One region of the Halanaerobium sp. genome, then DNA from elsewhere that is predicted to be linked to it. Evidence: a T-box and tRNA genes for the amino acid it is inferred to sense, from the RefSeq annotation. Region 1 holds a T-box; the other holds one or more tRNA genes.

Region 1 (3,423 bases):
AATTTAAGGTGGGGGCTTATGTTTGACGAAGAAAAGTTATTAAATCATTTATATAGAGAAGAAGATAGAATGCTAGGATCACATATTTTAGATAAGTGTGAACAGGTTTTAAAATATCATAAAACTCAAGCAACAGATTTTCTCAATCCCTATCAGATTGAAATTGCAGTACCTTTGATTGAACAGATTGCTGAAATTAATTGCAAAAAAGAGGGAGGCTATCCTGGAGCTGAAAGAAAAAGGCTGGTTATTTTTCCAGAGTATCTTTTTCCAGATTTAGTAGAAAAGCAGATAAAAATCTATCAGCTTGATGGTAATTTTGCTTTTCAAAAATTGACGCACAGAGATTTTCTGGGAGCTTTAATGGGTTTAGGTCTCAAACGAAAAATGATTGGTGATATTCTTGTTCATTCAGATTTTGCCCAGATTATTACTGCAGCTGAAATTGAAGATATTATTGAGCTGAAACTTGATAAGGTGCACCAGGTACCTGTAGAAGTCAAAGAAATTGATGAATCAGAAATTGTTCAACCTGTACAGCATGAAAAAGAAATTTTAACTACAGTTGCTTCGATGCGGCTGGATTCAGTAGCCAGTTCTGGTTTTGGAGATTCTCGCAGTAAGATGTCAAGGGATATCGAAAGTCAAAAAGTTAAATTGAACTGGAAAATAGAAACAGATCCGGCAGCAGAAGTTGAGATTGGAGATTTAATTTCTGTTCGGGGCAGGGGTAGAGTAAAAGTTGAGGAAAATAGAGGTATTTCAAATAAAGGAAGAATTAAATTAACTTTAAAAAGATTAACTTGATTTAAATAAGGAGGGATATTTTGAAATTAAATCCACTCGATATATATAATAAAGAATTTAAAAAGTCGACATTTGGTTACAACACTACTCAAGTCGATGAATTTTTGGATGACGTGGGGGTTGCCTATGAAAGGCTGCTTAAAGATCTGAATAATCTTCAGGAAGAAAATAGGGATCTCAGAGAAAAAATAGAGAATTATGAAGATATGGAAGATAAACTTCAGAATACACTTGATTCAATGCAGGGTACTATTTCCGAAAGAGTTGAGCAGGCTGATAATGAAGCCCGAATGATTATTAAAGAAGCACGAATGAAGGCGGAAAAGATTAAAGATAATGCACGTGATCAGGTAGCTTCTGAAAAAAGAAAGCTTGAACAGCTCAGAGAACAGCGAAATTTCTTTAAAATTCGCTTCCAAACCCTACTTGAAAGTCATCTGGAGATGCTGAATGAGGAAGCTGAAGAATCTTTAAGAGGAGATTTTGATGATTCTGATTTTGAAGTAGAAGGAATGGAAGAAAATAATACTGATTTTGAAGAAAATCTTTAGATTTTTACCAAATTGAGTTTAATTTTAACTTAAGAAGCCACAATTTGAACTTGACTTATTAGAATTGATAGTTTATAATTGAGAAAAATGTCATATGAATAAAATGATTGTGAAAGGGATAGTATCAATTTTTAATAGTTTACAGCGAACCGGAAATGGTGGAAGCCGGGAAACAAAAAAATTGAGAAAATCACCCTGGAATCGGTATATGAATGGAGTAGTATACCCGTATTTCTGCGTTAAGGATTACTGAGATAAAATTAGTTATTTAAAGCTGTTTTAATTTAGTGGCTTACTAGTTTTAATTAGGGTGGTACCGCGGTCTCTCGTCCCTTACAGGACAGGAGGCTTTTTTTATTTTTAATATATTTTTACAGGAGGTTATATAAGTAGATGGGTTATAAAGAAACTATTAATTTACCAAATACAGATTTCCCAATGCGGGCTAATCTGAGTGAAAGAGAAGTTGATTTTCAGGAATTGTGGCGTGAAAATAAAGTTTATGAGAAAGCAGTAGAAAACAGAGAGGGTAACGAATCTTTTATTCTGCATGATGGCCCTCCATATGCAAATGGAGATATCCATATTGGTCATGCTTTAAATAAAATTTTAAAGGATTTTGTAACCAGATTTGCAACTTTAAGAGGTTATTATTCTCCCTATGTTCCCGGCTGGGATACCCATGGTCTGCCGATTGAGCATCAGGTTACAAGTGAGATGAGTGATGAAGAGCGGGCAGAACTTTCTATCTCTGAGTTAAGAGAAAAATGCACCAATTATGCGCTAAAATATGTTGACCGTCAGCGGGAACAGTTTAAGCGTCTCGGTGTCTGGGGTGAATGGGATAATCCATATCTAACCCTGAATAAAGAATATGAGGTAAAACAGATAGAAGTCTTTGGTGAAATGGCAAAAAAAGATCTTTTCTACCGCGGTAAAAAACCAGTGCACTGGTGTCCACACTGTGAGACAGCTCTGGCTGAAGCTGAGGTTGAATATGGTGAAGATAGAGCCCCCTCTATTTTTGTTAAATTTCCAATGATTGATGAAGTAGAAGTCGGTGGGGTTAAGCTGAGCAGTGAAGACAGCTATATAGTTATTTGGACTACTACTCCCTGGACTATTCCATCAAATATGGCAATTGCCTTCCATCCAGATTATCCTTATGTTGTTGTTGAAGCTGAGGGAGAAAAACTGGTAATGGCTAAAGAGCTTGTAGATTCAGTAATGTCTCAATCTGGAATTGATGAATATCAAATTATTAGTGAAGAATTCAGCGGTAAAGAGCTGGAAAATAAAAGAGCTCAACATCCAATAGTTGACCGCGAATCACTGCTGATTCTGGGAGACCATGTTACTTTAGAACAGGGTTCAGGCTGTGTGCATACTGCTCCCGGTCACGGTCATGATGACTTTGTAGTTGGTCAGGAATATGATTTAGATGTCTATGCCCCAATGGATAATAAAGGTTATTTTACAGAAGAAGCTGGTGATTTTGCCGGCAAACATTATGATGAAGCAAATATTATGGTAACTGATAAATTAAAAGAAAAGAACTTACTGATGAATCTTGATTTTATAGATCACCAGTATCCTCACTGCTGGCGCTGTAAGGGTAATCTAATCTTTAGAGCAACTGATCAGTGGTTTGCATCTATTGATGCAATTAAAGAGGAAGCTCTGCAGGCTATTGCGGATGTAGATTGGTATCCGGCCTGGGGTGAAGAAAGAATGAGCAATATGATTTCTGAACGCTCTGATTGGTGTATTTCCCGTCAGAAAAAATGGGGTGTGCCTATTCCCATTTTCTACTGTGAAGACTGTGGAGAAGCTATAATCAATGATGATACTTTAGATTCTGTCAAAGCAATTTTTGCAGAAGAAGGTTCTGCTGCCTGGTATGAAAAGGATGCAGTTGATTTACTGCCTGAGGGATACAGCTGTCCTCACTGTGAAGCTCAGAACTTCTCTAAGGAAGAAGACATCATGGATGTCTGGTTTGATTCAGGTTCCAGTCATAAAGCTGTTTTAGAAACAAGAGATAATTTATCCTGGCCGGCTCAGG
Region 2 (3,423 bases), on a different contig from region 1:
CATTTTATCAGTAATCCTGGTTTGAGAGAAGAAATTGCTGCCAGACTTTCTAAAGATGATTTTAATGGACGAACTGCTCAGCTGGCTGAATATTTATTTAAGGGTAGTGTGATCAGCAACTCAGTTAAAATTGATAAAATCAAAAATGACCTGGGAGACAAGCTGGTATCGTACTGGTCAGAAATTTTAGTTAAACAGGATAACTCTTTACCAAGGGAGCATATTTTAGAACTGGCTGACTATTTAAGTTCAAAAAGAATTGCCGGAAATAAAAAGAAGTTGTGCAGTTTACTCAGCAGAAAAGAATTAGGTTTAGATAAATTAAATCGAATTTTATTAACATTTTATAGTTTGAATTACAATTTTGAAAGGAGGGACTAAAGTGGCTGATAAAGATATGAGTCCTGCTAAAATAGATGAAGTTAAGGATCTTGTCAATCGTGGAAAAAAAGAAGGGGAACTAACTTATGAAGAAATTATGGATGCCCTGGAGGATATTGATTTAGATTCTGAAGATATAGAAAAAATCTATGATATATTTAGTGAAATGAATATAGAAATAGTTAATTCTAAATTAGAAGATGATGGGGACGAGGATGAAGACGATGAAAATAGTGGTCTTGATTTGAGTGTTCCTAAAGGTGTTGGCATAGATGACCCGGTTCGAATGTATTTAAAAGAGATTGGGAAAGTTGACCTTTTGACAGCAGATGAAGAGGTGGAACTTGCCAAAAGGATGGAACAGGGTGATGAATGGGCCAAACAGCAGCTGGTTGAAGCTAATTTGAGGCTGGTTGTAAGTATTGCTAAAAAATATGTTGGTCGCGGAATGCTTTTTCTTGATTTAATTCAAGAAGGTAATATGGGACTAATGAAGGCAGTAGAAAAATTTGATTACACCAAGGGTTATAAGTTTAGTACTTATGCCACCTGGTGGATCAGACAGGCAATTACCCGCTCTATAGCTGACCAGGCAAGAACAATTAGAGTGCCTGTGCATATGGTTGAAACCATTAATAAGCTGATTCGGGTATCAAGACAGCTTCTGCAGGAAAAGGGTAGAGAACCAAAGGCAGAGGAAATTGGTGAAGAAATGGATATTTCAGCTGAAAAGGTAAGAGAGATCATGAAAATTGCTCAGGAACCTGTTTCGCTTGAAACACCTATTGGAGAGGAAGAAGACAGTCACCTTGGTGATTTTATAGAAGATGAAGATTCTCCTGCTCCTGCTTCAGCAGCATCATATATACTGCTTAAAGAACAGTTAGACGGGGTTTTAGATACCCTTACTGATAGAGAAAAGCGAGTTCTGGAGCTCAGATTTGGAATTGAAGATGGCAGGCCCAGAACTTTAGAAGAAGTAGGCAAGGAGTTTGGAGTTACAAGAGAAAGAATCCGACAGATTGAGGCAAAAGCATTACGCAAATTAAGACATCCAAGCCGCAGTAAAAAACTGAAGGATTATCTGGAATAGAGAGTATAAATGGATAACTGGAAGTATTTATGAGATATTACAATATTATCATATATATTTCTGCAAAAAAATCTAAAATAACTCTTGACCTGGGCTGATTTCTATCATATAATTATTCTTGTCGTCACAAATAATAGATTTGTTTTATTAGCGGGCCCATAGCTCAGCTGGTCAGAGCAACCGGCTCATAACCGGTTGGTCCCAGGTTCGAATCCTGGTGGGCCCACCAAGAATATTCAAACCCTGTTCTTTACTTAAAGAGCGGGGTTTTTTGTTTTATAAAAATCAAATAATATTATTTTAAAGTACTTTTAATTAGAGGAGGTCAATTATGGCAAAGGTAGCAGAAGTGGTTCAGTTAATGGGAGAACTTGCTCCAGCTAGACTGGCAGAAGACTGGGATAATGTAGGTCTGCAGGTTGGTGATCTAAGTCAGGAAGTAGAAAATGTACTGCTGGCACTTGACTTTAATCAGCAAGTTTTAGCTGAGGCTGTTGAAAAAGACTGTCAGCTGATCATTACTCACCATCCTTTTATTTTTAATGGGATCAAGTCAGTGGATGCTCAGAATGAAAGTGGTAAGTTGATTTATAAACTGATTAAAAATAATATCTCGTTATTTTCAGCTCATACCAATCTGGATATTGCTGATGATGGTTTAAATGATTATCTGATTGAAAAACTGGATGTAGAAAATATATCAATTTTAAAAACAACAGACAGTCAAAATTATCATAAGCTGGTTACTTTTATTCCTGAAGATAGTTTTGAGGAGGTGCGGGATGCTCTTTATGCTAAAGGAGCTGGTGAGTATAAAAATTACAGTCACAGCGGCTTTTATCAGCCGGGGAATGGTACTTTTAAACCATTAGAAAATTCAGATCCCTATCTCGGGCGAAAGAACAGTTTTAATCAGGTAAAAGAATACAGATTTGAAACTATAGTAGCTCCAGAAAACTTAGATAAAGTAATTAATGCTCTGCTTAAAGTTCACCCTTACGAAGAACCAGCCTGGGATCTATATCAGCTAGAAAACTTAAAAAATAAGCAGGGAATTGGAAGAATAGCTGATCTAAAAGAAGAAACTGAGCTTGAGACTTTAATTGCTAAAACTAAAGAAATTTATCAATTAGAACAGCTTAAAGTTGTGAAGTCAAAAAATAAGATTAAAAGGGTTGCTCTCTGCAGTGGCAGTGGAGCTGATTTTATAAAAAATGCTTACTATCAGGGAGCAGATCTATATTTAACTGGAGATGTTAAATTTCATGAAGCTCAGACAGCAGAAGAGCTGGGACTTGCTCTGATTGATTTTGGTCACTACGGCAGCGAAAAATTTGTCAGAGAGTTGTTATTTGAAAAATTAAAGACTGCGGCTTCAACAAAGTTAAAAAAGGATCTTAATTTTGTTAAATCAGATGTTAATACTGATCCCTGGGATTATCAGTAATCACTATTACTGCAGTCTTTTTAACTTGAGTGAATCGCTTGACATATTATATAACTGGTGGTATACTTTATATGGTAAAAAAATAAGTTAACCAGATGATCGCATCTTTTTAAGATGAGGAAAGTCCGAGCTCCACAGGATAGGATGCCGGGTAACACCCGGTGGAGGTAACTCCCAGGCTAGTGCCACAGAAATATACCGCTTTTAATGAAAGGGTTTTCTTTGAAAACTCTACTGAAAGAGTAAGGGTGAAAAGGTAAGGTAAGAGCTTACCGGGTTTCAGGTAACTGGAATGCCAGGTAAACCCCATCCGGAGTAAGTCCAAATAGGGAGAATATAAAAGTGATCCGCTTTTCTCCGGGTAAGGACGCTTGAGGGTTCAGGCAACTGTTCCCCTAGATAGATGATCATCTGATACAGAACTCGGCTTACAGGTTAACTTATTTTTTTGTCTACTATATTTTTAATTTTTATAAAAATCAAAAAAGGGGTGTTTGGATGG

What was found. The T-box of region 1 lies ahead of ileS (isoleucine--tRNA ligase). A T-box ahead of a tRNA ligase gene usually reads a tRNA of that ligase, here a tRNA-Ile.
Region 2: it encodes a tRNA-Ile, which carries the amino acid that the T-box ahead of ileS (isoleucine--tRNA ligase) is inferred to sense. The anticodon was not compared.

The regions. Positions count from the first base shown of each region.
Region 1 covers NZ_QBLR01000200.1:2,176-5,598, reverse strand. The annotation lists gene CI949_RS15240 (YggT family protein) at 1-7, shown strand, start outside; gene CI949_RS15235 (RNA-binding protein) at 19-807, shown strand; gene CI949_RS15230 (DivIVA domain-containing protein) at 828-1,358, shown strand; T-box leader at 1,459-1,695, shown strand; gene ileS (isoleucine--tRNA ligase) at 1,752-3,423, shown strand, end outside.
Region 2 covers NZ_QBLR01000011.1:6,365-9,787, reverse strand. The annotation lists gene dnaG (DNA primase) at 1-381, shown strand, start outside; gene rpoD (RNA polymerase sigma factor RpoD) at 398-1,474, shown strand; tRNA gene CI949_RS02445 (tRNA-Ile) at 1,627-1,703, shown strand; gene CI949_RS02440 (Nif3-like dinuclear metal center hexameric protein) at 1,806-2,921, shown strand; RNA gene rnpB (RNase P RNA component class A) at 3,005-3,368, shown strand; gene CI949_RS02430 (hypothetical protein) at 3,420-3,423, shown strand, end outside.